Regions from separate parts of the Neobacillus sp. C211 genome, predicted to be linked through region 3. Evidence: riboswitches for the same ligand, from Rfam matches in the RefSeq annotation. Region 3 holds a riboswitch; each other region holds the start of a gene.
What was found. A riboswitch is a leader RNA that binds a small molecule or an ion and turns the genes downstream of it on or off. The one in region 3 is predicted to bind S-adenosylmethionine.
Positions count from the first base shown of each region.

Region 1 (10,397 bases), on a different contig from region 3:
GGATTTTCCGGATGATAAATAATGACCTTATTCCCATCGGAATGCGCTGGGAAAAATTGGTAAACAGCGGCAGGCGTAATCCAATTGTTTGCACTAGCATTTGCTAGTAATTGATCCACCACTTCTTTTACCTTAACAGCCTTTTCATCCTTCTCAGCTAGTAACTTCGCGATTTTCCCTTTTACACCGAGATGGTGGCCAATCAACATTTGCATATTGATATATGGTTCGATATGAGAAAGTGAATACGATTTAAGGATATGTCGCTTTGTATCCATTGGCGTAAATACAGGAGCCTTTGTCGATACCGCTGGCTTCGGTTTTACGGCAACGGAAACAGTGGATGGACGTTCATACTCTCTCGGCACATTTAAAGAGGCTAGCTTTTCATTTTTCTCAAGCATTAATTTCTGAACTTCCTCTTCCGAATTCAATTGATTCGCAAGGGCTAAACCATTCATTGCATCCTTTGCATAAAGGACAAGGCCGTCATATTCTTTGGCAATCTTCGTATCTGTGAATTTCCGAGAAAGTGCCGCACCGCCAACGAGGATAGGTACAGCAATACCGGAATCCTTCATATCCTGTGCTGTTAACACCATTTGCTGCGCAGATTTCACCAGCAAACCCGATAAACCAACCATGTCTGGTTTTTCTCTAAGAATGGCTTGAACCAAGTCAGTTGGATTCACCTTAATCCCAAGGTCGATTACTTCATAGCCATTATTGCTGAGAATAATATCGACGAGGTTTTTACCGATATCATGCACATCGCCTTTTACGGTAGCTAAAATGATTTTCCCTTTTGTAGCAGACACATCGCCTTTTTCCATATGAGGTTCTAAATGCGAAACGGCTGCTTTCATTACTTCAGCACTCTGGAGCACCTCAGCAACGATGAGCTGGTTGTCGTTAAAGAGTCGGCCAACCTCTTTCATCCCGTCCATTAATGGTCCATTAATAATATCAAGCGGGGCAGGATACGTTTCAAGCGCTAGGTCTAGATCCGGCAGCAAGCCTTCTTTTGTACCTTCAACCACATAATAGGCGAGTCTCTCTTCTAAGGTCATATTTGGAACGGTTGTTTTCGGTTCTTTCTTTTTGCCGCGGTAAAATTCAGTGAATGTAGCGAGCGACTCATCTGTTGTATCAAACAAGAGGGCCTCTGCTAATTGAACTTCTTCTTTTGAAATAGATGCAAACCGTTCTAGTTTTTCTGTATTAACAATAGCATAATCAAGTCCAGCCTGGGTGCAGTGATAAAGGAAGACAGAGTTTAGAATTTCTCTACCGACAGGAGGGAGCCCGAAGGAGACATTACTAATTCCAAGAATCGTTTGTACTTCCGGGAGTTGCTCCTTGATTAACCGGATGCCTTCTACTGTAGCCTTGGCGGAACCAATATATTGTTCATCACCTGTACCAACTGGAAAAACGAGCGGATCAAAAATGAGATCCTGCGGCTTCAGATGATATTTGTTCACTAATAAATCATGTGACCTTTTGGCAATTTTTAGCTTTTGCTGCGCAGTTACTCCCATACCTTCCTCATCAATGGTGCCTACAACGACAGCAGCACCATAGCGATGGATTAATGGGACAACTGCTTCAAATCGTTCTTCACCATCTTCAAGGTTAATCGAATTGATAATTGCTTTTCCTTGTGAATATTTAAGTGCTCTCTCGATGACCTTTTCGTCGGTTGAATCAATCACAAGGGGAGCCTTTACTTTCTTGACGACTTCTTTAATGAAGTTTTCCATATCAACCATTTCTTCACGATCAGGGTCGGCGAGGCAAAGATCAATTACATGCGCGCCGCCTTTGACTTGGGCTCGTGCAATCTCTGACGCTTCCTCAAATTTCCCTTCGGTGATTAACCGTTTGAATTTGCGAGAGCCAATGACATTGGTCCGTTCACCGACCATAATCGGTCTTAACGTCGGATCGTCATAGATGAATGGCTCGATACCCGAAACCATATGAACAGTAGATGTTTTGACTTCCCTTGGTTGATATTGTTTCATTGCCTCGGCAATAGCCTTAATGTGGTCTGGCGTGGTACCACAGCAGCCGCCAACAATATTAAGCCAGCCATGGGCGGCAAAATCAGACAGCTTTTTGGCTAAAGTCTCTGGTGTTTCATGATAATGACCTTCTTCATCAGGCAAACCTGCATTTGGATAACAGCTGACTGCCGTCGACGCCAGATTTGCTAATGAGCGGACATGGTCCTGCATGAATTCTGGCCCTGTTGCACAGTTAAGTCCCACAGCAACGGGATTCATATGTTCAACGGAAATAAAAAACGATTCAATTGACTGCCCTGCGAGCGTTGTACCCATTGGCTCGATCGTCCCTGAAATAAACAGCGGCAGAGTTTTACCGGTTTTTTCAAACGCTCTTTCAATCCCAACAAATCCTGCTTTTACATTCAGCATATCTTGACTTGTTTCTAGGAGGAGTAAATCCACACCGCCATCAATTAAGCCGATTGCTTGTTCTTCATAGGATGCTGCAAGTTCATCGAAGGTCGTGCCGCCTGTTACACTTAATGTTTTTGTGGTCGGGCCCATCGAGCCTGCCACATAGCGCGGCCATTCATCGGTTGTAAGTTTGTAGGCTTCTTTAACGGCAAGAAAGGCAGCGATTTTATTAATCTCATAGGCTTTAAACCCTAAATCATATTCATCCAGAACAAGGCTGGTCGCCCCAAATGTATTGGTTTCAATAATATCTGCCCCAGCCTCTAGGTATTCACGATGAATATTGGCAATGACAGAGGGGGCGGTTAACACTAGGTTTTCGTTACAGCCTTCATACTGCTCGCCGCCAAAATCTTCCGCTGTAAGATTTGCTTCCTGGATCATGGTACCCATTGCCCCGTCCATCACGAGGATTCGTTTTTTGAGTTGTTCAGTAAATGGTGTTTTCGGCATAGGTGCTCCTCCTCAATTCACTAGCACGCTGACGGGTATATAACGCCAATTCAGCAGTTAATTCATAGCGTAAAAATGGTGTAATTAAATAAATACCGTTAAATAAATCTAAAGCTGTATCAATTAGTGACTTGGTAATGGCAATTCCTTCTTTAGCAGCTTGAATCGGATCATCACCCAACTGGGCCATCCGGGTGCGGATAGAATCCGCAATTTTGATTCCAGGTACTTCATTATGAAGGAACTCAGCGTTTTTACTGCTAGTAAGCGGCATTAAGCCAATGTAGATTGGTGCATCAAGTTGTTTTGTATGTTCATAGACTTCGAGTAATTTTTCCTCTGAAAAAACCGGTTGGGAGATAAAGTAATCTGCCCCATAATGAACTTTTTTTTCAAGTCTCTTCACGGCTTTTTCCAGTGAGCGGACATTGGGATTAAAGGCTGCCGCAATGCTAAAGTCTGTCTTTTGTCCCAGATCTTTCCCTGAAAAAGACAATCCTTCATTCAACTGCTTAATCATTTGAATAAGTTCAAAGGAGGAGACATCGTAAACAGATGATGCACCTGGAAAATCGCCAACTCTTGCAGGATCACCGGTAATAGCAAGAACATCATTCATCCCAAGCGTATGCAGACCCATTAAATGCGATTGCAAGCCGATAATATTGCGGTCACGGCACGCAATATGAATGAGCGGACGCATTCCTAATTCCTGTTTCACTAAATAGCCCAGCGATTCGTTGGAAATTCGGACCGTTGCTAGTGAATTATCAGCTAAGGTAATCGAATCGATTCCCGCTTCTTTTAAGGCTTTAGCTCCTTGGAAAAACTTTGTTGTATCTAGTTTTCTAGGTGGATCTAATTCAACGATAACCGATGGTCTCTCTTTCACGAGTTCCTGCAGGGGAGTAAACTCCCTTTTTGGCGCAAGAGATTCAACGATTATCTTCTTTGGCTCTAATTTTACTACTTTTTCAGTAATTGGAACACTATTCTTTAGTTCAGAAGCATATGCTTTGATATGTTCAGGTGTGGTACCACAGCAGCCCCCAAGCAACCGAATCCCTTGATTTCGGAACGCTTTAGCTGAGTTCCGAAAATAATCTGGATCCCCTTCATAATGAAACTTTCCGTCTGTATAAGTTGGAAGGCTGGCATTTGGATAGGCAGAAAGATAGGCATGCTTCGGAATTTCAATCTGTTCAAGTGCTAGCAGCATATGATGGGGGCCTAGTCGGCAATTAAGACCAACGACATCCGCCCCAAGTCCTTCAAGTCTTTTTAAGGCGTCATTTACTGGCGTCCGATCCTGTAAAAATCCAGGCTCCTGAAGGGAAACTTGTGCAATAATCGGAATCTTCGTTTCCTTCCTCGCAATGGTTAGAATGGTTTCAAGTTCTTCTAGGTCGTAAAAGGTTTCAAGTAATATTCCATCCACCCCTTCGAGAAGGAGGCAATAAAGCTGTTCACGAAAGCTTCGTTTTATTTCTTCTATTGTAATAGAGTTCGTTTTAATCCCGCGGTTTCCACCCATTGTTCCAAGCACATAAGCGTTATTTTGAGCTGCCTGTTTGGCGTGACGGACTGCGGCACTATTAATCTCTTTAACTGAATCTTCTAATCCATAGCGCTGCAATTTTAAATAGTTAGCAGCATAGGAATTGGTTTGGATGACATCCGCTCCGGCGTCAATGTATGCCTGATGGATATTTTGGATTTGTTCCGGCTGAGATAAATTCAACTCCTCAGAGCATGAATCGACTCCGTAGGAATAAAGCAGAGTACCCATCGCTCCGTCAGCTATTAAAATTTGATTTTTTAATTTTTCTAAAAGACTCATGATGTTTCTCCTCGTTGAAAGACCAACTGACTTTGTTCAACCTGCTTAAATGCCTGTGAAAAATCCTTCATTAAATCATCAGGATTTTCAAGTCCGACCGATAAGCGAACAAGACTATTTGTAATCCCGCGCTTCTCTCGCTCTTCCTGAGGCATGGCTGCATGGGACATTTTTGCTGGATAGGATAGAATCGATTCTACCGCTCCGAGACTGACAGCAAATACAGGAATTTTTACATTGGCAAGAAAGGTGCGAAGTGCATCTTCATTAGCCAATTCAAACGATAAGACCGCTCCTGGACCAGCTGCTTGCGCTTTTTGAATTTGATATTGTGGGTGAGTTTCCAACCCTGGGTAATGAACCTTTTCAACAAGCGGATGCGCATCTAAAAATTCAGCTAGTTTAATAGCCGATTTTTGTGATTGTTCTAGTCGGACGTGCAGCGTTTTGATCCCTCTTAAAACGAGCCATGCATCTTGAACACCTAAGATCGCCCCAAACCCATTTTGCAAAAAGCCTAATCTTTTCGCCAAGTCTTCGTCCTTGACGACAGCAAGTCCGGCAACGACATCACTATGGCCCGATAAAAATTTCGTCGCACTATGGAGCACGACATCGGCTCCTAACTCCAATGGCCGTTGGTGGGAAGGGGTAAGGAAGGTGTTATCGACAAATGTTAACGCGCCCGTTTCCTTAGCTAAATTGCTAATTGCCTTAATGTCAGTCACTTTCATTAATGGATTCGATGGTGTTTCCACATAAAATGCTTTTGTATTTGCCTGAATGGCTTGTTTTACTTCATCTAAATTCGTCATATCGACGAAGGTATGTTCAATTCCGAGCCGCGTGAGGACCTCTGTGACCATCCGAAATGTACCGCCGTAGACATCTTCCGTAATGACAATATGATCACCTGCAGATAGCAGGAGAAATGCCGTGGAAATGGCGGCCATGCCGGATGCAAAGGCAAAGCCTTTTAACCCGCCTTCAAGTTCAGCAATGACATCTTCAAGTGCTTCCCTTGTCGGATTTAAACTGCGGCCATAATCGTACTTGCCAAACTGATCGAAATCAGATTGGTGAAAAGTGGATGCATGCTGTATGGGTACACTAACCGCTCCTGTTGTAGGATCAATTTTGTGCTTATTATGAAGGAGCCTGGTTTCAAATGTGTATTCTTCGTGTGCCATTATGCAATCACTCCTTCTTGAACATGGGCAAAAGCTTTTTCCAAATCTTGAATTATATCTTGTGAATCCTCAAGTCCAACGGAGAAACGCAATAAACGATTGCAGACGCCGGATTGAATTCGGATTTCTTCAGGAATATCCGCATGGGTTTGCGTTGCTGGATAAGTGATAAAGCTTTCCGTTCCACCTAAACTTTCCGCAAAGCTGATTAGATTTAAGCCTTGTAAAAATGGATTAACCCAAGCTTCATCTTTAATTCTGAAAGATACCATTCCACCGCGTCCCGGGTAAAGGACATCAGTAACTGCATCATGCCCCGAAAGAAATTCAACGATATTCCTTGCATTTTTTTCATGTCTTTCCATGCGAAGGGACAATGTTTTCATACCACGCATTAGTAACCAAGAATCAAACGGGCTCAGTACCGCTCCGGCACCGTTATGATGAAAGGCTAATGCTTCACAAAGCTCTTTCCCCTTTGCGACGACAAGACCGGCAAGGACATCATTATGTCCTCCTAGGTATTTCGTTGCACTGTGGATGACAATGTCCGCGCCAAGGGTAATCGGCTGTTGTAATAATGGAGTATAGAAAGTGTTGTCCACTATTAATAATAATCCGTGCTGTTTTGCAATTTTTGAAACAGCGGCAATATCGGATTCCTGCATAAGTGGATTGGTTGGTGTCTCAAGGAAGATAGCCTTTGTTTGAGGCGTAATTTTCTTTTCAATCTCTTCCGGACAACAGGTATTGACATACTGACTATTCAAGCCCCATTTTTTATAACCTTTTTCTAATAAGCGGTATGTACCGCCATATAAATCTTCACTAACCAACCATTCATCACCAGCTTCAAATAAAGAGAGAATGGTTAAAATCGCTGCCATCCCTGAACTGCAGGCAAATCCTTGATCACCGCATTCTAAATCAGCAATTGTTTTTTCTAAGAGCTGGCGCGTAGGATTTCCGGTTCGGGTATAGTCAAACCCAGTTGATTGGCCAATTCCCTCGTGGCGGAAGGCCGTTGAAAAGTATACAGGCGGATTTACGGTTCCAGTTGCTGTTTCACTCCGATTTCCAATTTGGGCAAGTTTCGTATCAATTTTGTACATAATGCACTCTCCTTGTTTTATAAAAATAAAAAAAGTCTTCTATAAGAAGAAGACTTTTGTCGGCACGACCACAATGTCATTCTTCTTATCTTGCAAATTAGCAGCTAATTTGCAGGACTTAGCACCTTTTCAATGAATGAAGCCATTGATGGTTGCTGAGGCGTCGTAGGGCCATTCCCTCAACCTCTCTTGATAAGAATCAAATATTTAGACTATTTATAAAATTTACTACAACTTAGCGGTGGTGTCAATTTATTTTATTAAAAATGAGTTAATAGTTAAGTGTTGTTCGTAATAAAGCACTTACCAAAAGTATTAGGTGATTGCCCTTGTTCTTTACAAAGAACAAAATGTTTACTATAATGATATTTAAGAGAGGAGTGAAATTTATTTTAGGAGGCCTATTATGTTAGGAAAAAAAATTCAAAAATTAAGGAAAGAGAAAAACCTTACCTTATCTCAATTAGCTGAGAAAACATCTATCTCAAAATCTTACTTAAGTCAAATCGAAAGAAATATCCAGAGTAACCCTTCAATTGAAATTTTGGGTAAAATAGCCAAAATACTAGATGTAGACATACAAACACTTTTAAGCCAAGATACCACAAAATCTGATACAAATGATAATGGCAAGGGGAATGTAAAAAATTGGAATATCTTTATAGATATTGCACTAGAATCCGGATTGATAAATGAGAAAGACTTAATTGAGTTAAGAAACGCCCTACAAAAAGGCAAAAAATAGTTATAACAATTAGACAAAATATATAGAGGTGAAAATATGAAGGTCCTTGTAACTGGTGGGTATGGCTTTATAGGTTCCTTTGTTGCTGAAAGATTTTTTAAGGAAGGTGATGAAGTCTACATTATTGATAACCTTTCTACAGGAAATAAGGATAATGTGAAGTTCAAACATAAATTTTATCAATTAAACGTAGAAGACCAAACGTGTGAGGGTGTATTCCAATCTAATCGATTTGATGTAGTTATTCATCTGGCAGCACAAGTAAATGTCGGAACATCAATGGTGAACCCATACCTAGATTCACAATCAAACATCCTAGGGTTGACAAATATACTTCAATTATCAACCAAATATGGAGTGGAAAAGGTAGTATTTGCTTCTTCAGCAGCCGTTTATGGTCTTAATGGTGATATTCCATTGAAAGAAGATGCTTTATGTGATCCTCTATCACTATACGGAATCAATAAATGGGTAGGGGAACTATACTGCAAAAAGTGGACTGAAATGTTTGGTGTTGATACACTTTGTTACCGCTTTTCAAATGTTTTTGGTCCTAAGCAAGGAACAGTCGGTGAAGGTGGAGTCATTTCCATTTTTATTAATAATGTTTTAGAAGGGCAGCCACTGCAGGTTTTTGGTGACGGAGAGCAAACTAGGGACTTTATATATGTAGAAGATGTTGCATATGCCATTTATCGCGGCGTTGAATATGATCTCAAAGGGGTTTATAATTTATCAACTAATACAGAGACAAGTGTGAACGATTTTATTTATACTCTCGGAAATTTGGAAGATATAAAAGAAGTAATCTATAAAGAGCCAAAGCAAGGTGATATCAAATTTTCCAGGTTGGAAAATAAAAAGATTAAACAGGACCTGGAGTGGGAACCACTTCATAATTTTCAGTCTGGTTTAGAGAAAACTTATGACTGGTTTGAAAATAATAGGAGTAAAAAAAGGACAACAACAGTCGGTCAAAATCAAAATGGATTACGAAAATCAGAACATTCATACAACATCTTGAAAATTTAGTTATTGTTGCACAAGCCAATTTTGTAAGATGTTATTGGAAAATGTTTTAAGTCTAGCAGACGATCGATCCTTCTAAATTGTAAGTGCCTCCTTTCTGTTTGGGTGAAGCGTTAGTAAGGTATTATTAACATCCATTGTACACGAGCTTAATTACCTAATTATGGGATAATATTGTTGATTTGTTCATTATAATGAACTATAATTAATTATATAAAGAATTAATTGAGGGATTGTAAGGAGAGAATTATGATTAGAAGGAGTACAACTATATATATTTCAGCCATTATTTTTATTGTAGGCCTTCTTTTTTTATTTAAAAATGAGCATCAAGTCGTTACAAGGACTGGCACTGGCCAAAACGAATATGTGAATGTGGATGAATTTGGAGCTAACGGTGATGATTTGAAAGACGATTCACGATCCATTCAAGAAGCAATAAATTACAGCCATGAAACAAAAATTGGAAAAGTAAAGTTACTTGGAAATAAGAGTTATATTCTAAAGAAAGGATTAGTTTTAAAAGAGGGTGTTGAATTGGAATTTGGTCAAAATACTAGGTTAAGAATAGAAGGGAACTTTCAAGCAATTGATGTGAAAAAAAATGCGTCAATATCAAATGGAGTTCTTGAAATAATAGATGCTAACTTTGATTCAGATGTTATTTACTTAGACGGTATTCAAAAATTTTGGTCATGGGATAGAACTCAAATCAAAAATGTTACACTCTTAAACACCAGCGGCTCACATAGGGGTACAGGTCTTCATCTTTATGCTGGTGGCCCAGGTCAATTCATTTGTTTTGTTAATTTTACTGATATTAGAATTGCAGGATTTCATACCGGTGTTAAATTGGAAGCTGAAAAACCAAAGGATAGTAATAAATATAGCTTTATTAACGGCAATCGATTTATTAATCTAACCTTGGATGACTGTATAAGCTGTATTGATATTAATAGCTCGATGAGTGTTCCAAATGAAAGTTCTGGTAATGATTTTAATGGGCTTCAAATTCAAGTCTCTAAATTAACTAAAGAAGTAATAACAGTAAGTGGCTCTGATAATAAATTTGAAGGTTTAATATGGGACGCTCATATAGTAAAGGGCAATAATCCAATAATAGAATTTTCAAAAGAGTCTATGAGAAATAGTTTATATTCGAATATAGGATCAAACTATATTAGGGATAAAGGAGTACATAATTATTATTCTACTCCAGAAGAAGACACGATGAATTCAAGGTAGAATCCAACACTTTTTTGTTAATTTGCACCTTTGTGTTCGTTATAAAGAGTAATTAGAGGGATGAATGTATTGCTAACGATGGAGCGGGATGTTTCAGTTCTCTCATGACTGATTCAAATGGTAAAAACTGAGTAATAAAAATATTAGTTTTGGAGGTCACCATGGACGAAAGAATAGATCTAAAAAAGTTCCTTCGCATTATTAGAAAGAGAATAGTAACCATCATTCTTACAGTAATATGTGTATCTCTTTTGACTGTTGGTTTATCCCTATTTTTACTAAAGCCAACCTATGAAG
Region 1 covers NZ_JBPXRO010000002.1:299,945-310,341, forward strand. The annotation lists gene metH (methionine synthase) at 1-2,939, opposite strand, end outside; gene ACSU6B_RS03355 (bifunctional homocysteine S-methyltransferase/methylenetetrahydrofolate reductase) at 2,917-4,779, opposite strand; gene metC (cystathionine beta-lyase) at 4,776-5,969, opposite strand; gene ACSU6B_RS03365 (methionine biosynthesis PLP-dependent protein) at 5,969-7,081, opposite strand; SAM riboswitch class I at 7,164-7,280, opposite strand; gene ACSU6B_RS03370 (helix-turn-helix domain-containing protein) at 7,488-7,826, shown strand; gene ACSU6B_RS03375 (NAD-dependent epimerase/dehydratase family protein) at 7,863-8,858, shown strand; gene ACSU6B_RS03380 (glycosyl hydrolase family 28-related protein) at 9,105-10,100, shown strand; gene ACSU6B_RS03385 (YveK family protein) at 10,262-10,397, shown strand, end outside.
Region 1: linked by a shared signal. The riboswitch ahead of ACSU6B_RS03365 (methionine biosynthesis PLP-dependent protein) and the one ahead of ACSU6B_RS27955 (homoserine dehydrogenase) in region 3 are both predicted to bind S-adenosylmethionine.

Region 2 (10,397 bases), on a different contig from region 3:
CAAAAAAATGAATGAGTATTCATTCAAAGTTTGAAGGGGGAGACAAGGTTGAACCAATTGATTAAAAAAGCAGCTGTCCTAGGGTCCGGAGTCATGGGGGCAGGAATTGCTGCCCACCTAGCGAATATCGGTATTCCTACACTATTATTGGATATTGTGCCACGTGAAGTAACGAAAGAAGAAGAAGCAAAAGGACTGACTTTAGCGGATAAACAAGTACGTAACCGCATCAGTGCAACATCTATTCAAAAATTATTGAAGCAAAAACCTGCGCCATTAGCGGTGAAAAAGAATTTGGCACTGATTGAAGCAGGTAACCTGGAAGATGATTTAGTCAAATTGAAAGATGTGGACTGGGTCATTGAGGTGGTTGTTGAAAACCTCAATGTCAAGAAACAGGTATTTGAAAAGGTCGAGCAATACCGAAAACCAGGCAGCATTATCAGTTCCAATACATCTGGAATTTCTGTAGAAGCAATGATTGAAGGCCGTTCCGAAGAGTTCCAAAAGCATTTCCTTGGCACTCACTTCTTTAACCCGCCGCGCTATTTGAAATTACTTGAAGTGATTCCTACTCAATATACGGCTCCAGAAGTAATTTCATTCATGAAAACTTTCGGTGAGGATGTCTTAGGAAAAGGTGTGGTTGTCGCCAAGGATACACCAAACTTTATCGCTAACCGGATCGGGACTTACGGTCTGCTCGTAACTATTCAGGAAATGCTGAAGGCGGGCTTAAGTGTCGGCGAAGTAGACTCCATCACTGGGCCACTCATTGGCCGTGCAAAGAGTGCAACCTTTCGAACCCTAGACGTGGTTGGATTGGACACATTCTATCATGTGGCTAATAACGTCTATGAAAAAGTCGAAGGCAAAGAAAAGGAAGTTTTCGAAATCCCGGCCTTTTTGAAAGCAATGGTTGAAAAAGGATGGCTTGGAAGCAAATCAGGTCAAGGCTTCTTTTTGAAAAAAGGGAAAGAGATTCTTGAATTGGATCCAAACACATTAGAATATGGTCCACGTAAAAAGTTATCGACACCTGCGGTTGAACTTAGCAAGCAGGAAAAAGGGACAGCGAATAAATTGAAAGCGCTTGTATATGCCAATGATCGGGCCGGACAATTCTTATGGAATACAATGGCACAGTCGCTTGTATACTCTGCTCAGCTATTAGGCGAGATTGCTGATAATATCGTTTCCATCGACCGCGCAATGAAATGGGGCTTTGGCTGGGAAACAGGCCCATTCGAAACATGGGATGCGATTGGTGTGGAAAAATCCGTTCAAAAAATGAAGGAAGCCGGTCTTGAAGTTCCAGCCTGGGTAACGGAAATGTTAGAAAAGGGACATTCATCCTTCTATTTAGAAGAAAATGGCGAGTTGTTCTTCTATGATAACGGCCAATATCGATTGGTTGAACTTAATCCGAAGGCACTCGACCTGAAAAAGATTAAGAAACAAAAAGGTGTTATTAAAAAGAATAGCGGGGCAAGTCTGATTGATATCGGTGATGGCGTAGCTCTATTAGAGTTCCATTCACCTAACAATGCCATTGGTCTTGATATTGTTCAAATGATTAACTTTGCCGTGGAAGAAGTTGAGAAGAACTATAAGGGGCTAGTCATCGGGAACCAAGGAAAGAACTTCTGTGTCGGAGCAAACCTAGCGATGATGCTCATGGAAGTCCAGGATGACAATATTTATGAGTTGGATATGATTGTCCGTCACCTTCATAGTGCCTTGCTGAAAGTGAAATACAGCCCTAAGCCAGTCGTCGCTGCCCCGTTTGGAATGACACTTGGCGGTGGTGCTGAGGTGTGCCTGCCGGCTGCGCACATTCAAGCTTCAGCCGAAACGTATATGGGTCTTGTTGAAGTCGGTGTCGGCTTACTTCCAGGCGGCGGCGGAAACAAAGAGCTTTATATGAAGCACTTAGAAAACCTTCCAAACGGTGTACCATTTGACCTGCAAAATGTCGCAAATAAAGTGTTTGAAACGATTGCCACCGCAAAAGTTTCCACTTCCGCTGAAGAAGCACGTGAAAATAATTTCTTGGATTCTTCTGATGGAATCAGCTTTAATAATGATCATCTACTTTATGATGCGAAGCAAGCAGTGTTAGCCTTACACGAACAAGGCTATAAGCCGAAAGTACGCAGAAAGGTGCCGGTCGTTGGTGAAACTGGCTATGCGACCCTGTTACTTGGTGCCGAAGCGATGCGTTTATCTGGGTATATTTCAGAGCATGATCTGAAAATTGCCAAGAAAATTGCCTATGTGATTGCAGGCGGAAAAGTGCCATTTGGGACAGAAGTTGATGAGCAATATTTATTGGATCTTGAAAGAGAAGCTTTCTTAAGCCTTATTTCGGAGCCAAAATCCCAGCAGCGCATGCAGCATATGCTTGTGAAGGGTAAACCATTAAGAAACTAATTTTAAAAAAAGGGGGCTGACCCCCTCTTATAAAAGGTTTCGCTTAGATCGTTAAGAACGAGAGGATAGACCCCAAAATAGATTCGTATTTTTCTAATTTAACAGAAAGTGAGGGAACTTACATGAGAGAAGCGGTAATCGTTGCCGGAGCAAGGACCCCGGTAGGTAAAGCGAAGAAAGGTACGCTCGCCCATGTTCGCCCTGATGATTTGGGAGCATTGGTGGTAAAGGAAACATTAAGGCGTGCTGGAAATTATGAAGGGAATATTGATGATTTAATCATTGGATGTGCAATGCCTGAAGCGGAACAAGGCAACAACATGGCTCGTAATATTGGAGCTTTAGCAGGACTTCCATACACTGTACCTGCCATCACAGTGAATCGTTTCTGTTCTTCAGGATTGCAAGCAATTGCTTATGCCGCACAGGGAATCATGCTTGGCCACACCGATACAGCTATCGCTGGCGGTGCTGAATCCATGAGTATGATCCCCATGATGGGGCATGTCGTCCGTCCAAATATCAAACTAGCAGAAACGGCTCCTCAATATTATATGGGAATGGGTCACACGGCCGAGCAAGTGGCGATGAAATATGGAATTTCCCGCGAGGATCAAGATGCTTTTGCGGTAAGAAGCCATCAGCGTGCCGCAAAAGCGATTACCGAAGGGAAATTCTTCGATGAAATTGTTCCAGTCGATGTGACGATTCGGACGGTCGGTAATGACAATAAGCTTGTTGAAAAAACAATTCAATTTTCACAGGATGAAGGCGTTCGCCCAGATACAAATTTGCAGACATTAGGTAAACTCCGCCCGGCTTTCTCCGTGACAGGTTCGGTAACGGCTGGTAATGCCTCACAGACAAGTGACGGGGCTGCCGTCTTGCTTGTCATGGACCGTGAAAAGGCAGAGGCACTTGGTCTTAAGCCATTGGCAAAATTCAGATCCTTTGCTGTTGGCGGTGTCCCGCCTGAAATTATGGGTGTTGGACCGGTTGTTGCGATTCCAAAAGCGGTTAAACTTGCAGGTCTAGAGTTATCGGATATTAACTTATTTGAATTGAATGAAGCCTTTGCTTCCCAATCCCTCCAAGTTATTCGTGAATTAGGTCTAAATGATGAAATTGTTAACGTAAATGGAGGCGCCATTGCCTTAGGACATCCGCTTGGATGTACAGGAGCAAAATTAACGCTCTCACTCATTCACGAATTAAAACGCAGGAAAGAACAATTTGGTGTAGTAACCATGTGTATTGGCGGCGGAATGGGTGCAGCGGGCGTATTTGAATTACTTTAATCCATTTTGGGCTGTCCCAAGCAAACTGCAACATATACCTTTTACAAGGGGGCGGCTATCTGCCCCCACTAATCAAAGATTAGGAGGAATAAATAATGGCAAACCAAACAGAAAAAATCATTAAAGGCGGAAGCTTTTTAATTGAAGATATTTCTTATGAGCAACTATTTACACCGGAGGATTTTACCGAAGAGCATTTGATGATTGCGAAAACAGCAGAAGATTTTGTTGAAAAAGAAGTGGTTCCACAGCTTGAACATTTAGAAAACCATGAGTTTGACCGGACGGTGAAGCTCCTTAAAAAAGCCGGTGAACTTGGGTTGTTAGCAGTTGACGTACCGGAGGAATATGAAGGCTTAGCCCTAGATAAGATTACCTCATCGCTACTTACCGAAAAAATGGCTGGAGGCGGTGGTTTCTCTCTTTCTCACGGGGCACACGTGGGAATTGGTTCCCTGCCAATCGTGTTATTCGGGAACGAGGACCAAAAACGCAGATATTTACCTGCCCTTGCATCAGGTGAAAAGCTGGCCGCTTATGCCTTAACTGAACCGGGTTCTGGTTCTGATGCCCTTGGTGCCAGAGCAACGGCTAAATTAAATGCTGCAGGTACTCATTATATTCTAAACGGGGAAAAGCAATGGATTACCAATGCCGGTTTTGCTGATGTATTTGTAGTATATGCAAAAATTAATGGCGAGCAATTCACTGCATTCATTGTTGATCGGGATTTCGCTGGAGTTTCAACTGGTGCAGAGGAAAAGAAAATGGGAATTAAGAGTTCTTCCACTCGGACGCTTATTTTAGAAGATGTTCCCGTTCCTGTCGAAAATTTATTAGGTGAAATTGGTAAAGGTCATGTGATTGCCTTTAACATCTTAAATATCGGGCGTTACAAGCTTGCAGTTGGCAGTGTGGGTGGTTCCAAGAAGGCCTTTGAATTGACTGTTAAATATGCAAATGGGCGTCAACAATTTAAAACACCAATTTCACAATTCAATTTAACCAAAGAAAAATTCGGAACCCTGGCCTCTAAGATTTACGCGGCAGAAAGCTCTGTTTATCGTACCATAGGTCTGTACGAAGAAAACCAAGGCAAACTTTCAACTGAAGAAGAAAAGGATATTAAATTAGTGGCAAATTCAATTGCCGAATATGCGATTGAGTGTTCATTGAATAAATTCTTTGCAAGTGAAGTATTAGCCTATGTAACGGATGAAGGTGTACAAATTCATGGTGGATACGGATTTATGCAGGAGTATCCAATTGAAAGAGCATATCGTGATGCACGTATTCAGCGTATTTTTGAAGGAACAAATGAAATTAACCGCCTGCTAGTGCCAGGCACCTTATTGAAAAAAGCGTTCAAGGGAGAGCTCCCATTATTCCAAAAGGCAGTGGCCCTTCAAGAGGAATTAATGATGTTAACACCAGAAGAACCTGGTGATGAGCCACTTGCACAGGAAAAATATCTTGTAAGAAATGCAAAAAAGATTGCCCTTTTAGCAGCTGGTTTAGCCACGCAAAAATATGGCAAGGCACTTGAAAAAGAGCAGGAAGTTTTAGCAAATATCGCGGATCTTATTTCTAACGTGTATGCAATGGAGTCCGTTGTGTTACGTACTGAAAAGGCGATTGCAAAAACTGGTTTAGATAAGAACAAGCAGAAACTTCTTTATACACAAATTTACTGCCAAGAAGCCTTCAATGAGCTTGAGGCGATTGCCAAAGAAACATTAGTGGCTGTTGAACAAGGCGATACCTTGCGTATGATGTTGTCCTCGCTTCGTAAATTTACACGTCATACTCCAATTAATGTCATTGTGAAAAAACGTGAAGCTGCTGATATCATAATTAAGGCTGAACGCTATCTTGTTTAATTAAATCAGGCTCCCTTTCTATTAGGAAGGGGGCTTAAATTTTTATATTAGAAAAGGAAGGAATTTTGAAAAATTAGTCGAATTTTTTGTAAGTAGAACATATTTTTTGCATTAGGATTTTGAAAAACGGTATGATAATATTCAATTGACACTAATAAGTCATTGATATTTTATAGGAAAAGGCGGTGATATTGATGTCTCTGACGTTTTACTGGTATCCGAAATGCGGCACTTGTCGAAACGCGAAGAAATGGCTGGATGCCCATCAGCTTTCCTATGAAGAAGTACATATTGTTGAACATCCTCCAAGTCGTGAGGAATTGCAGGAATTTTATCAAAAAAGCGGACTGGAATTAAAGAAATTCTTTAACACAAGCGGTATGAAATATCGTGAATTAGGTATAAAGGATAAAATGAAGTCTGCAACTGATGAAGAACTGCTAGAATTACTGGCTTCCGATGGCATGTTAATCAAACGGCCGATTTTAACTGATGGTGAAAATGTCACCGTGGGCTTTAAAGAAGAAGAGTATGAAAAAATGTGGCTGTAAGCCTGCTCTTCCTTCATTACTAATGGGAATCGATTTATTTCGATGATAGATTTTAAAAAAATAAATGGAGGTTTTTTAAGATGAGTACACCAAAAGAATTACGGTATTCAGAAGAACATGAATGGGTAAAGGTTGAAGGGGAAAAAGTGCGTGTTGGGATTACTGATTTTGCACAGCATGAATTAGGAGATATCGTTTTCGTTGAACTTCCAGAAGTTGGCGATGAGATATCTGCTGACGAACCATTTGGAAGTGTTGAATCTGTAAAAACCGTTTCTGAGCTTTACGCTCCAGTTAGTGGTAAAGTCGTTGAAGTAAATGAAGATTTAAGTGATAGCCCTGAGTTTGTCAACGAATCTCCATATGAAAAAGCATGGATGATTGTCATTGAATTATCAGACAGCAGCGAACTAGACAAGCTCATGACTGCTGAACAATATGAAGAAATGATTAAAGAAGATTAATTAATCCCGAAAAAGCACCTTGTCAAGGTGCTTTTTCTCTTAATTTCCCACTTTTTCTTCTACTATTTTAGGGGACCTTATAATAAATATATTGAAGAGGGTGGGAGAATGACGTTAAAACAGCAAAGAGTCGATGTTACTGATCGAGTGATTGGCAAAATGAAAAATGGGGAAATGGAACTGTTTCTTGATAATACACCGATTGGAAAAATGAAGCTTTCAGATCACATGCAAGTAGAATTAGAGCATCATTTTGAAGTGGATCAGCAAAAAATCTATCAACATGTCACGACAACAGAAAACCCTAATGCAAAATATACAGATTGTGATGATGGAGGTTGGTGTTAACTAGGTAAATTTCACGTGAATTCTGAGTCAAAACACTATTTTTAAAATGACAATAATGATAAAGTTAACATAGGCAGAAGAATACACACGTAATCAATATTTTAGAATATGTTAACATAAACAACTTCTAATACAGGTGATGGATGATGAATGATTCGTATGTTGACAAAGTTCTTATTGTCGAAGGAAAATCAGATAAAAATAAGGTCAAAAGAATTGTTAAGGAACCAGTAGAAATTATTTGTACCAATGGTACAATCAGTATCACAAAATTAGATGAACTAATTGAATTTCTTGAGGATAAGGATGTCTATATTCTTGTGGATGCCGACTCCTCAGGTGAAAAGCTTCGCAAACAGTTAAAACGAGAATTTCCGAAAGCGGAACATTTGTATATTGACCGGATGTATCGTGAGGTGGCAACTGCGCCAGTGCACCATTTGGCAACCGTTCTAATAGGGGCGAATATCGATGTTCATACTGAATTTTTAGAAATGGGTTAAAAGATATATGAACGAATGGAATCGAACAGATTTATCTGCCTTTCTTGAAAAAAAGGCGACCGGGTTAGTCTATTTTTATACACCCATGTGCGGTACCTGTCAGGTAGCTTCAAAAATGCTGCAGGTCATTGAGCAACTAGTAGAGTTAGATATGGGAAAAATGAATTTAAATTTCTACCCAGACCTTGCTAGGGATTTAGCAATTGAAAGTGTCCCTTGCCTATTATTTGTTGAAGCCGGCAAGATAAAAGAAACCCTCTACGCTTTTCAATCAGTTCCATTTTTGCTTGAAAAAATAAAACAGCATTTATCCTAAGCAGATGCGCGCTTGCATCTGCTTTTTAGGTGTACTCAAGCCTCTTAAGTAAAATCCTACCCGAGAAGAGAGGGAACAGTCCGCAACATGGTCTCTTACGGACAAAACGCATTAGCTAGCCTTTTGTGCATACCATTTAATGTTGACGGTCTCTTATTTAAATTGTGCATAAAGCGAGGGAGCTGATTTGGATAGATAATGAGTTCATTGAGTGGGGCTTTATAACAAGTAAAATGGGGGTTGATAAAAACTACATAAGCCTCAATAGGGATTCGATATTCATTAAGGTCTTTAAAACTCATAATCCACATCCTTTCGATTTCGAATCTAACTTCATTTTACAAAATGCTGCCCTTTAATCAGCAGTAATGTTTGAATAATTCTCAACACTTTTCAAAAAATTCTCTCCATCCGACATATTTCTCAGGAAATCTCCGTAAATCACCTCCAAAAGGTTGTTAATTGTCGACCACTTTAAAGAGGATTTCATGCCCCGTTCCTGTATATTTAATATAAGAGAGCAGACCGGAGTGGTGGATTATGATAGAGATGCTGAAAAACTTTCAATTAGCAATCAAACAGCAAAGGCATGTTCTGCCGTTACTAGAACATATCGATTTGCGAGTGAATTTGGTTTGTGAACAAAAAGCCATTCAGATTATCATAAAGAATGGAGAAATTTTCATACTTCATGATAGCGAAGTGACACGAACGATATCCGAAATCCGCGGTGACCTTAAGGCAATGAAACAACTACTTGAAGGGAAGGAACGGTTAAGGGCCCTTGAACATAACGGCCAATTACGTATTTCCGCTCCAATTCGCAGCACATTATTACTAGAATCTGTCTTCTATTTGACAAAGGCACAGGAAAATTTACCAAAAATAACAAATTTCTAATCAGAGCTATTGACTCGGAATTAAACTTACTGTAAAGTTTTAGGTGAATAATCAAATAATAAAGACAATTCAATAAACATTCTTATCGAGAGTGGCGGAGGGACTGGCCCTTTGAAGCCCAGCAACCGGTTTATAACACAATCACACGGTGCTAAATCCAGCAGAGCGGAGATGCTCTGAGAGATGAGGAGAGAGTCCCCCTCTTCTATGAAGCGGGGGTTTTGTTTGTTGCATTGCAAAAAAGGAGGAAGTAGTATGGGTGAAAATCAAAAGAAGTATCGTTTTGAAACATTGAGTGTTCATGGTGGATTGTCTCCGGATCCGGTAACGGGGGCTCGAGCCGTTCCGATTTATCAAAACAACGCCTATCAATTTAAGAATACAGAGCATGCGGCAAACCTATTTAGCTTAGCGGAACCTGGGTACATATACACACGCATTCACAACCCTACTACTACCGTTTTTGAAGAAAGAGTAGCATTATTGGAAGGCGGCGTTGGTGCCCTAGCAGTTGCTAGCGGTATGGCAGCGATTACCCTCGCCATTTTAAATATTGCTGAAGCTGGCGATGAAATCGTATCGGCATCAAATCTCTATGGAGGAACATATAATCTTTTTGCAGTGACGCTTCCAAAATACGGGATTAAAGTGAAATTTGTTGACCCTGAAAATCCGGAAAACTTCCGTGCTGCTATTACCGACAAAACAAAGGCTGTTTTCGCTGAAACGATTGGTAACCCAAGCCTTCGTGTACTTGATATTGAAAAAGTCGCCGATATTGCTCATGCAGCAGGTGTTCCATTAATTATTGATAACACCTTTGCCACTCCATATCTGTGCCGGCCAATTGAATATGGTGCCGATATTGTGATTCATTCTGCCACCAAATGGCTCTTAGGAAATGGAACAACTACAGGTGGAGTTATTGTCGATGGTGGGAAGTTCGATTGGAATTCGCCGCGATTCCCTGGTTTTACAACGCCAGATGCCAGCTACCATGACCTGGTTTATGCAGAAGCCCTAGGTGAGATCGCCTATATTATCAAAGCACGTGTCCAATTGCTGCGTGACTTAGGACCGGCATTAAGTCCGCAAAATTCCTTCCAGTTTATCCTTGGACTTGAAACACTGCATGTTCGAATGAAGGAGCATGTGGCTAATACTAAAGAAGTGGTGGAATATTTAACTAATCATCCTGCTGTGGAATGGGTATCTTATCCAGGACACCCGTCCCACCCAGATTATGAATTAGCCAAAAAGTACTTGCCAAAAGGTGCAGGTTCCATGGTTGTCTTCGGGATTAAAGGCGGTAAAGAAGCAGGAGCCAAATTAATCGATTCGATTACTCTATGGGCGCATGTGGCAAACGTTGGCGATGCAAAAAGTTTAATTATTCACCCAGCAAGCACCACCCATCAGCAATTAGATGCTGATGGCCTGAAAGCTGCAGGTGTAACAGAGGATTTGATTCGCCTTTCAATCGGTATCGAGAATGTTGAGGATTTAATCGAAGATCTCGAATCAGCTATTTTGGCTGCTACTGGTGTAATCTCATTAAAGGTAAATGCATAAAAGTTACCAAAACTTATTTTTCCGAATATGAAGTTATTTTCATTGACACCCCTTTTTATCCATGATACGATAACTTTCGTAATATAATTACTTAAACAAATTAACGTTTTAATTGAATATAGGTTACTTGAT
Region 2 covers NZ_JBPXRO010000002.1:225,304-235,700, forward strand. The annotation lists gene ACSU6B_RS02910 (3-hydroxyacyl-CoA dehydrogenase/enoyl-CoA hydratase family protein) at 49-2,433, shown strand; gene ACSU6B_RS02915 (acetyl-CoA C-acetyltransferase) at 2,556-3,731, shown strand; gene ACSU6B_RS02920 (acyl-CoA dehydrogenase family protein) at 3,827-5,611, shown strand; gene ACSU6B_RS02925 (arsenate reductase family protein) at 5,806-6,162, shown strand; gene gcvH (glycine cleavage system protein GcvH) at 6,243-6,626, shown strand; gene ACSU6B_RS02935 (YusG family protein) at 6,735-6,974, shown strand; gene ACSU6B_RS02940 (toprim domain-containing protein) at 7,121-7,477, shown strand; gene ACSU6B_RS02945 (thioredoxin family protein) at 7,485-7,793, shown strand; gene ACSU6B_RS02950 (SCP2 sterol-binding domain-containing protein) at 8,334-8,693, shown strand; SAM riboswitch class I at 8,773-8,883, shown strand; gene ACSU6B_RS02955 (O-acetylhomoserine aminocarboxypropyltransferase/cysteine synthase family protein) at 8,949-10,265, shown strand.
Region 2: linked by a shared signal. The riboswitch ahead of ACSU6B_RS02955 (O-acetylhomoserine aminocarboxypropyltransferase/cysteine synthase family protein) and the one ahead of ACSU6B_RS27955 (homoserine dehydrogenase) in region 3 are both predicted to bind S-adenosylmethionine.

Region 3 (10,397 bases):
GTTGATTACCTCCCTGTTGATTTCCGCGGAAGGCACGCAGGCTCCCCGGACCGCCCGTGGAAAGCGAAGTGCCTAGAGCGGAAATCAACAGGCCCATTAGCAGGTACAATGAATAATTAAATGCTGAGAATAAAAAATTGCCGATAAAAATACCCTTTCTCGACAATCTGAGAGCACCAAAGTGCTCTTCTATCACGGGAATAATGGCTTTTTAGAGGACAGCTAAAGTTACTTCTTTATTCTTAATTTCTGTATCATACTCCCCAATAATTTGAAAGTAGCACGTTGCCTTTTTCAGATTAATTAACTTTTCAATTTCTTCCTTGGTTGCCTTGATAATTGCTATCTTATCAGAAGCTTGGGCCACCCATGTAATCAAAGGGTTATTATAATTCTTTGAGAGGCCTTGAATTAACCATAATTCTTTTTCGTTCCCTTTTTTCTCTCCATCACATGCTGCTGTTATTTTTGTGATACTCTTATTTGACGACCGATTTTGACAGACATAGACCAAATCTTCAATAACAGCACTTGCAGTAGGATACATCCCAGCTCCTGGTCCTTGCAAAGTAATACTACCAACAATATCAGAGTGAATATTTACCGCATTTTCTACGCCTTCAATAGAATAAAAAGGATGAGATTTCCCAACAAGGACTGGTTTAACCTCTGCGTTAATTTGACTACCTGTCTTACTAATACTAGCAATATGCTTAAACCTTAACCCAAGCTTTTCAGTTGCTTCGATTAATTCACTTGTGATTGAAGTAATCCCTTCACGTTCAACATCCTGCCAATTTGGTTCTTTCCCAAAAGCAATTCTGCTGAGAATCATTGTTTTATAAAAAGCATCAAAGCCCTCCACATCGTTGGTTGGATCCACTTCAGCATACCCCTTCTCTTGCGCTAAAATAAGAGCATCAGCAAATGACTGCTTCTTCTCGCGCATTTCCGTTAGGATAAAATTCGATGTCCCATTAAGAATTCCTTGGATGTGACGAACTCGGTTAACATTTAATAACTGCCTTAAGGTTTGAATTACCGGAATTCCACCCGCAACTGTTGCTTCGTAACCCACCGAAACATTATAATTCTCGGCTAACTCGAGCAACTCATTCCCGTGGTGTGCAAACATTTCTTTATTCGCTGTGATTATGTGGCAACCACTTTGTATAGCTTGTTTTAAAAAAGTAAAGGGGGGTTCTTTGTCCACGATTGCTTCGACAACAACATCAAGCTGAGGAAGACTTAAAATTTCATTGAAATCTGAAGTGATTAGTACATCTTTATTAATATTTCTCTTTTTCTGCTTATTTTTAATTAGTATGGCTGCAACTTCCACTTTTCTCCCTAACACTCTCTCAAGCTCTTCCGCATGAGATTGAATTGTTCTATAAACGCCTTCCCCAACTGTACCAAAGCCTAGAATTGCCACTTTAATGACAGACATGCTCTCCACCCCTTAAATAATATTAGACATGACTAATAGGTTGTTTTTTTATCTCATATAAATAAGAAAAAACCCTCTTCATAAGAAGAGGGTAGATTTCCTCCTCTTATCTGTCAGGTTAAAAATAACCTGCAGGAATTAGCACCTTTTCAAGAATTACCTTGATGGTTGCCGGGCTTCATCGGGCCTAGTCCCTCCGCCGCTCTGGATAAGAGTTTTATTTAGTTAGTTTTTCATTAAATTTCAAAGTTATAAAGAGAATTCTAGTTGATTCCAAGGTAGTTGTCAATATTATTTGAAATTTCTTTTTATTAAAGTGGTAATAGGGGGACAAATTCCTTTTTCCCCAGTCGATCTATCATTTCGAGCCATTCCTTCGGCTTATTTGAAAGAATTGAATAGTATGTCGTCAGAAAATCCTTTACCAGGTCTGCTGGTAGTGAATTAAGTCCTTCATCTTGAATTGGCATGAAACATAAATCTAGACCTGCTACAGCTTCCCCATTGTTTTTCCAGGAAGGATGAACATATGAAAAATCAATGCGTTTATAACCCATATGGGATAGAACTTCACGTCGGACATATGGATCCATAACCTTTACTCCACCAAATTCGTGATGTTCAACCCGGTACGGATCGTATATTTCTGCAAACATCCCGAATAGCTCGTTACCATTTTCTTTAGCTAATTGTTGTAAATCCGTTAAACGGTTTTGCGCTAAAAAACGGCCAAGGCTTAAGCCTGGTTTACTGATGATTGTAAAATCTGTCATAGCAATATTCCAATCCGGATAATAACGATATTCAGTTGCTCCTGTGACTTCGTCTCCATCGACAGCCACAAACACGCGAATACTCGGATCTTCTAATGGCTCTTTCCATAGCTCATATTCTAATACTTCTTCTGCAGGAAATATTTCTCCCATTAAGTTATGAAGCTTTTTAAAATTAGGGTCTTCTATACTGGTTATTCTAATATATTCCATTATGATTCATTCCTCTCACTCATCTAAAAGGGTTTTTCCATTCCATTAATGCAGCATAATTGCAGGATTCTTCATCCTCTAGATAATTTTCAATAATCCCTATTGGCACACGACCACAATGCAGCAAGAAAGTGATAACAGGATCTTGAACTTCCCCTTTAATAGTTGCATCTAAATATTGTCCTGGTGTCATGATATCAGCTTTTTTATGATATCCTGGCATTCTGCCCCCGCCAAGTAATCGATATAACTCTTTTTCTATCACAACATGGTACATAGACTGCATCATCAATTTACCAAGCCCTAGTTTGCGGTACTTCGGACGAACACTAATATCAACAATATACAAGGTATTCCCATTTGGATTATTGTTCCGAATATATCCATGGTCAGTGATTTCTTCCCACGAATGGTTTTTATCGCTAGGATCAAAGTCGATAGTTAAGCCGGTAATTGACCCAGCTAATTCACCAGCTACTTCAACACACAATGCACCTTCTGGAAACATGTTCACATGGTTTGTTAATTGCTCTTTATTCCACCATAATTCTGAAGGAAAAGGAGGTGGGAAGCACTCGGATTGAATCTTGATAAGATCGTCAAAATCCACTTTTGAATAATTGCGAATGATAACTGGCACATGCCGCTCTTGGTCATAGACGTAAAATTCACTTCGATACATTCTATACCCACCCCTTCAGTTTATTTTTCCCAATCTGTGTAAAGATCCGTTCTTCGATCACGCCAGGTTGTAACGGAACCACGTTCTCTTACTTCATATAACAAGTTTAAATCTAGGTCAGCCGTCACAATCATGTCATTATTGATTTCCCCTTCCACCAAGATTCCTTTTGGTGGAAATGGTATATCGTTAGGAGTAATGATTGCCGCCTGGCCAAAATTAGCGCGCATAAAATCAACAGTCGGCAGTGAACCGACAGTTCCCGTTAGGACCACATATACTTGGTTTTCAACTGCACGAGCATGGCTGGTATAACGAACACGATGAAAACCATGACGGTCATCTGTGCATGATGGACAGAAAATCACATCGGCACCTTTGGCCTTTGCCATACGTACAATTTCTGGAAATTCAATATCATAACAAGTAAGGAGGGCGATTTTCCCTTTTTCTGTTTCAAATATCTGAAATGAATCCCCAGGTGCCATATTCCATTCATTTACTTCAGTCGGTGTAATATGGAGTTTGGCCTGCTCACCAATTCTTCCATCTGGGTAAAATAAATGTGCTGTATTATACAACTTGCCATCCCTTTCAATCACATGTGTTCCCGCAATAATATGTATGTTCTTTTTTTGTGCAAAATTAGAAAACAGTTCTAGATATTGTTGGGTATAACTTGGCAGGTCATTAATTGTCAGGCTCTTGCCTTGACCATTACCTATTGAAAGTAGTTGAGTTGTAAAGAACTCTGGAAATAAGACAAACTCTGCCCCAAATTCCTCAGCAGTTTTTATGTAGTGCTCACATTGTGAAGTAAATTCCTCGAAGGATTGAATGGTATGTAGTTGGTACTGAACGGCAGACACACGAATTTTCATCATTTTTTCCTCCTGTCATTAGTTAAAATTCCCATGGGGAAATTATCTAATATTTTAGTATTTAATACAAATTTTAAAAACTAAAAGCCCACCAAATGGCAGGCTTTGAAAAAAATTATATTTATTGCTCTAGTTTTCCCTCTGCAAGCTTGATTTGCTTTTCCACTTGCTCTGGAGCCGTTCCCCCAAAGCTATTTCGCACACCAACAACATGCTCAGGAGCCAATACAACATAAATATCTTCCTCAAATAATGGACTAAAGCCTTGATATTCCTCGAAGCTCAAATCTAGCAAAAATTTGTTAGACTGAATCGCATATAAAACAATTTTTCCGATAACTTCATGCGCATCACGGAAGGGCAGACCTTTTCTTACCAAGTAATCAGCAATATCTGTGGCATTAGAAAAGTCATTGTTAATGGCCTTACGCATCACGTCTTTATTTACTGTCATCGTTTCAATCATCGGTGCTAATAACATTAAGGAACCTTCAAGCGTTTCAACCGTATCAAACATGCCTTCTTTATCTTCCTGTAAATCCTTGTTATAAGCGAGTGGCAGACCTTTAAGAACGGTGAGCAGTCCGATTAAATTACCATATGTCCGTCCGGTTTTTCCACGTAGCAGCTCCGGTACGTCTGGATTTTTCTTTTGCGGCATAATACTTGAACCTGTGCAAAACGAATCATCCAACTCGACGAACTGAAACTCCTGGCTCGACCAGATGACAAGCTCTTCGGATAATCTGGAAATATGGGTCATGATTATTGAACCAATCGATAAAAACTCAAGGATAAAGTCGCGATCACTGACAGCATCCATACTATTAGGATAGACCGTTTCAAAACCTAACAGTTCCGCGACACGTTCACGGTTGATCGGAAACGTCGTTCCTGCCAATGCTCCTGAACCAAGAGGCAGCCAATTGATACGCTTCAAACTATCAATCAATCTCTCTTTATCACGTTCAAACATCCAAAAATAAGCCATTAAATGATGGGCAAAGGATACAGGCTGGGCACGCTGCAGGTGAGTATATCCAGGAATTAACGTTTGGACATTCTCTTTCGCCTGCTCAATTAATGCCTGCTGGACATCTTCTATTAATTTAATCAGCTCAGTTGTTTTCGTTCTTAAGTATAGGTGCATGTCGGTGGCCACCTGATCATTACGGCTTCTCCCTGTATGGAGCTTTCCTCCCACCGGACCAATTTTTTCTATTAATAACTTTTCAATATTCATATGGATATCTTCATCTTCAACTAAAAACTCTACCGCGTTATCGTCGACCAGTTTCTTGATGGAGAGTAGTCCGTCCTTAATCTTTATAGCATCCTCCATTGGAATAATACCGCACTCACCCAGCATTTGCACATGGGCAAGACTTCCTGCGATATCCTCCTTAGCTAGCTTTTGATCAAAAGTAATTGAGGCTGTAAATTCCTCAACTAGCTTATTCGTTTCTTTCGTAAAACGGCCGCCCCATAACTTAGACATTGATTGCTCCCCCTTAACCTAACAAGACAGCCCTCGAAAAAGGATTCGAGGGCAATCCGAATTATTTTAAAATTGATTCCTTTTTATTCACTTCTGAATAGACCTTTGTTGGCAGACCCCAAATCTTAATAAATCCTACTGCGGCATTATGATCAAATGCATCGCCTTTAGAATATGTTGCTAGTTCCTCATTGTATAAGCTGTAAGGTGACTTTCTGCCAACAACCGTATGATTACCTTTATGAAGCTTGACACGAATTGTTCCAGAAACGTTCTTTTGAGTTTCATTAATAAATGCATCAAGTGCTGGTTTTATAGGAGAATACCAAAGTCCTTCGTAAATAATCTTAGCCATTTGCTGTTCAACCTGTGTCTTAAATTGTGTAACTTCACGAGTTAGAGTTAAAAACTCTAATTCTCTATGGGCATTGATTAAAATTAGCGCTGCAGGATTTTCGTACACTTCACGGGATTTAATTCCTACTAATCTATTTTCAATATGATCAATACGGCCAACACCATGCTTACCGCCAAGTGCATTTAAGGTTTCAATTAATTGAACAAGCGGGAGCTTCTCACCATTAAGGGCAACAGGTACTCCCTGTTCAAATTCGATTTCAACATACTCTGCTGCATCTGGTGTTAGTTCAATTGGATTCGTCCAATCAAAGGCTGCTTCTGGCGCCTCAGCCCATGGATCTTCCAGAACACCAGCTTCACAAGCACGGCCCCAGATATTGGCATCAATTGAAAATGGATTATCTAAATCGACTGGGATTGGAATTCCGTTCTCCTCAGCATATTTGATTTCTTCGTCACGTGTCATTCCCCATTCACGAACAGGGGCAACAACTTTTAAACTTGGGTTCAATGCTTGGATCGAAACTTCAAAACGTACCTGGTCATTTCCTTTACCTGTGCAGCCATGAGCAACAGCAGTGGCGCCCTCTTTTTCTGCTACCTCTACTAATAGTTTTGAAATAAGCGGTCTAGATAAAGCTGAAGATAATGGATATTTTCCTTCATATAAGCAATTAGCTTTTAATGCTGGTAAAATATATTCCTTTGCTAATAATTCTTTAGCATCGATCATATAAGCTTTAATGGCTCCGACATTCAGTGCCTTATTTTTGATGGCTTCTAAGTCTTTTCCTTCACCGACATCTAGGCCTAATGCAATCACATCGTAGCCATATTTTTCTTGAATCCATTTTACTGAAACTGATGTATCTAAACCGCCTGAGTAGGCTAGAATGATTTTTTCTTTTGTCATTGTTTTTATTCTCCTCTTACCGTCTGTGTATTTTTATTCACCCGATAGAATTATTATACAACAAGTCTCATAGAAAAGAAACCATTATGCTAGTAAAAGTTTTAAAATTGCTTTCTGGGCATGAAGACGGTTCTCCGCTTCATCAAAAACCACTGAATGAGGACCATCGATGAGCTCTGCTGTAACTTCTTCGCCTCGATGGGCAGGCAAGCAATGCAAAAAGATATAGTCCTCCTTTGCATTCTTACAAAGTTCATTATTTACTTGAAATCCATGGAATGCCTCGAGTCTTTTTGAAGTTTCTTCTTCCTGCCCCATACTGGTCCAGACATCTGTTACGATGACATCTGCATCTTTAACAGCTTCTAGCGGATCATTTGTAATCACGAGCTTACATCCAGTTTGGTTTCCAACTTTAATTGCCTTCTCTGTTATTTCTCCATCAGGCAAATATCCTGGTGGACTGGCAATACTAATATCCATTCCAACCTTCATCGCGCCTTCCATTAAAGAATGAGCCATATTGTTATTGCCGTCCCCAATATAGCACATCTTTAAGCCGGACAGTTTCCCTTTATGCTCAAGAATCGTTAAAAGGTCTGCTAACACTTGGGTAGGGTGCTGCAGGTCAGTTAAACCATTAATAACTGGTACTGTTGCATGCTCAGCTAATTCTTCGACTGAATCGTGTGAAAACGTTCGAATCATTAATCCGTCCACATAGCGAGACAACACTTTTGCGGTATCAGAAATACTTTCTCCTCTTCCAAGCTGGATATCCTTTGAACTTAAGAATATTGCATGACCGCCTAACTGCAACATCCCTACCTCAAATGATACCCTTGTACGGGTGGATGATTTTTCAAAAATCATCCCTAAAACCTTCCCGCTTAAATACGGATGCGGTTTTCCTTGTTTTTGAAGCTTTTTCATCTCTATCGCCTCGTTTAGAAGATAGAGGATTTCATCTGTACTAAAATCGGAAAGCTGTAAAAATCCCTTTCCTTTAAGTTTCGGCTTATTTATATTACTAATTTCATTTAATTTAATGGCCTCACCCATGAACGGCACCTCTCTCTTCCAACTTGTAATATTCATTCATAGATCGAACCTCAGAATCGGATTGAGATCCTTTTTCCAGGCCGATTATCGCTTCAATTGTATCTAAGTGTGTAAATACTGGTACCTTGTAGCGTACAGCATGCTCGCGAATCTGGAAACCAAATTTAATTTTATTTCGTCCTTGATTCGGTATATTTATGACAGCCTTCATGGACTGTTTTCGGAAAAGTTCAATGACTTCTGCATCGTCCTTAATCACTTTTTCAACATCAATTCCATGGATTTGGAAATATGAAGCAGTCCCCTCGGTAGCAACAATCTTGTATTGTTTTATTACAAGTTCTTGAATGATAGGAAGAGATGCTTGCTTATCTCGATCAGAAATGGAACAAAAAATATAATTTTCACCTTGTAGCCCGCCAAGAGTAGGAATAGACTTTTCAAGTGCCTTTTGATAGGTTACTCCCATGCCAAGCGCTTCACCTGTAGATTTCATTTCTGGTCCTAGCACATGGTCAACACCTTTTAGCTTACTCGATGAAAATACAGGTGTTTTTACTGAAAAATAGGATGGCTCATCCATTAGTCCCTTTGTTGAACATAGATCTGAGAGGGTCTCTCCTAATTGAACGCGTGTCGCCCATTCAATCATCGGAATTCCTGTGACCTTACTCATGATTGGCACTGTTCTAGAAGAACGCGGATTGACTTCAAGCACATTAACCTGGCCTTCATAGATAACAAATTGAATGTTCATGATTCCAATAACTGGTGCAGAATTTGCAATTTTTTCTGCATAATCTATTAACGTTTCTTTAATTTTCTCTGACAGTGAAATTGGCGGGAACACCGAGATGCTATCCCCTGAATGGACCCCAGCTTTTTCTATATGTTCAAAGATACCTGGGACGACGATATTTTCCCCATCACATATGACATCAATCTCGCACTCTAATCCAGGTAAGTATTTATCTACTAATAATGGCCACATCGTTGCTTGCGAATTTTTCTCCAGTTTCAGTATATACTGGCTTAATTCCGCTTCTGAAAAAATAGTAAACATTGATTGGCCGCCAATGACATAGGATGGGCGCACAAGGACAGGATAACCAAGTTTAGTGGCTGCTTCTATTAATTCGTCAGAATGCGAAACGGTTTGACCCTCTATATGCGGAATGTTTAAGTCTTCAAGCAACTGGTAAAATTCTTTACGATCTTCTAAGCGATCAACATTTTTTACCGTAGTACCTAAAATTTTGATCCCTTCTTCTTCCAAATCATGGGCTAGATTTATGGCTGTTTGGCCGCCGAACTGAATCAATACACCTTCCACCTGTTCTTTTTCGATGACATGAAGTACATCCTCTGCTGCGAGTGGTTCAAAATAAAGGCGGTCTGCAATCGAATAATCGGTACTAACAGTCTCAGGGTTGTTATTGATAACAACCGCTTCAAAGCCCTTTTTCTTGATCGCATTTGCCGCGTGCACTGAACAGTAATCAAATTCAATCCCTTGGCCGATTCGAATTGGGCCAGAGCCAATGACAAGAATCTTTTTCTTGCTCGTCACTTCAACTTCATCAAACCCGTGCCAGGTTGAATAATAGTAAGGTGTAACAGCATCAAATTCAGCTGAACAGGTATCAACCATTTTATAACCAGGTTTCCAATTGAGTTCTTTCCACTTGCTTCTTACCCGCTTTTCAGGAATAGCATATATTTGAGATAAGAGCTTGTCGGAAATATTATTCCGCTTTGCTACCTTAAGCAAAGAAACTGGAACATCGCTCCAATTATAGGAAGCTAATTCTGTTTCTAACATAACGATTGAGCTAATTTTGTGTAAAAACCATGGATCAATCTCGGTCAACTCTCGAACATTTTCAAGTGAGATCCCTCTTCTAAACGATTCTGCAATGATGAATAATCGTTGATCATTTGCCTGTTTAAGAAGTTCAAGCAAGTTCTTTTCATCAATTAATTTATTTCCCTCGAGGCAAAGTCCATAAACATTCATTTCCATCGAGCGAATGGCTTTGTTTAAGGCCCCTTCAAATGTCCGATCAATCGCCATGACTTCCCCAGTTGCCTTCATTTGCGTTCCTAAGGTCCGGTCCGCTTCAGGGAATTTGTCAAAAGGAAAGCGAGGTAGTTTTACCACAATATAATCAATCGCCGGCTCAAATGATGCAAAGGTATTACCTGTTATCGGATTCACAATCTCATCCAAATGATACCCAATCGCACACTTCGCTGCCATCCTGGCAATGGGATAACCAGTTGCTTTAGATGCAAGCGCAGAAGAACGGCTCACCCTTGGATTTACTTCGATAATGTAATACTGATTCGATGCCGGATGAAGAGCAAACTGGATGTTACAACCACCGATAATCTTTAATTCTTTAATAACTTTTATAGAAGAATCACGAAGCATTTGATATTGGACATCTGTTAATGTTTGCGACGGAGCAACGACAATGGAATCCCCGGTATGAACACCAACTGGATCCATATTTTCCATATTGCAAACGATGATGCAGGTGTCATTGTCGTCTCTCATGACTT
Region 3 covers NZ_JBPXRO010000054.1:7,439-17,835, reverse strand. The annotation lists gene ACSU6B_RS27955 (homoserine dehydrogenase) at 212-1,450, opposite strand; SAM riboswitch class I at 1,554-1,665, opposite strand; gene ACSU6B_RS27950 (GNAT family N-acetyltransferase) at 1,762-2,436, opposite strand; gene ACSU6B_RS27945 (GNAT family N-acetyltransferase) at 2,456-3,118, opposite strand; gene ACSU6B_RS27940 (carbon-nitrogen hydrolase family protein) at 3,139-3,999, opposite strand; gene argH (argininosuccinate lyase) at 4,121-5,497, opposite strand; gene ACSU6B_RS27930 (argininosuccinate synthase) at 5,559-6,770, opposite strand; gene argF (ornithine carbamoyltransferase) at 6,855-7,832, opposite strand; gene carB (carbamoyl-phosphate synthase (glutamine-hydrolyzing) large subunit) at 7,825-10,397, opposite strand, start outside.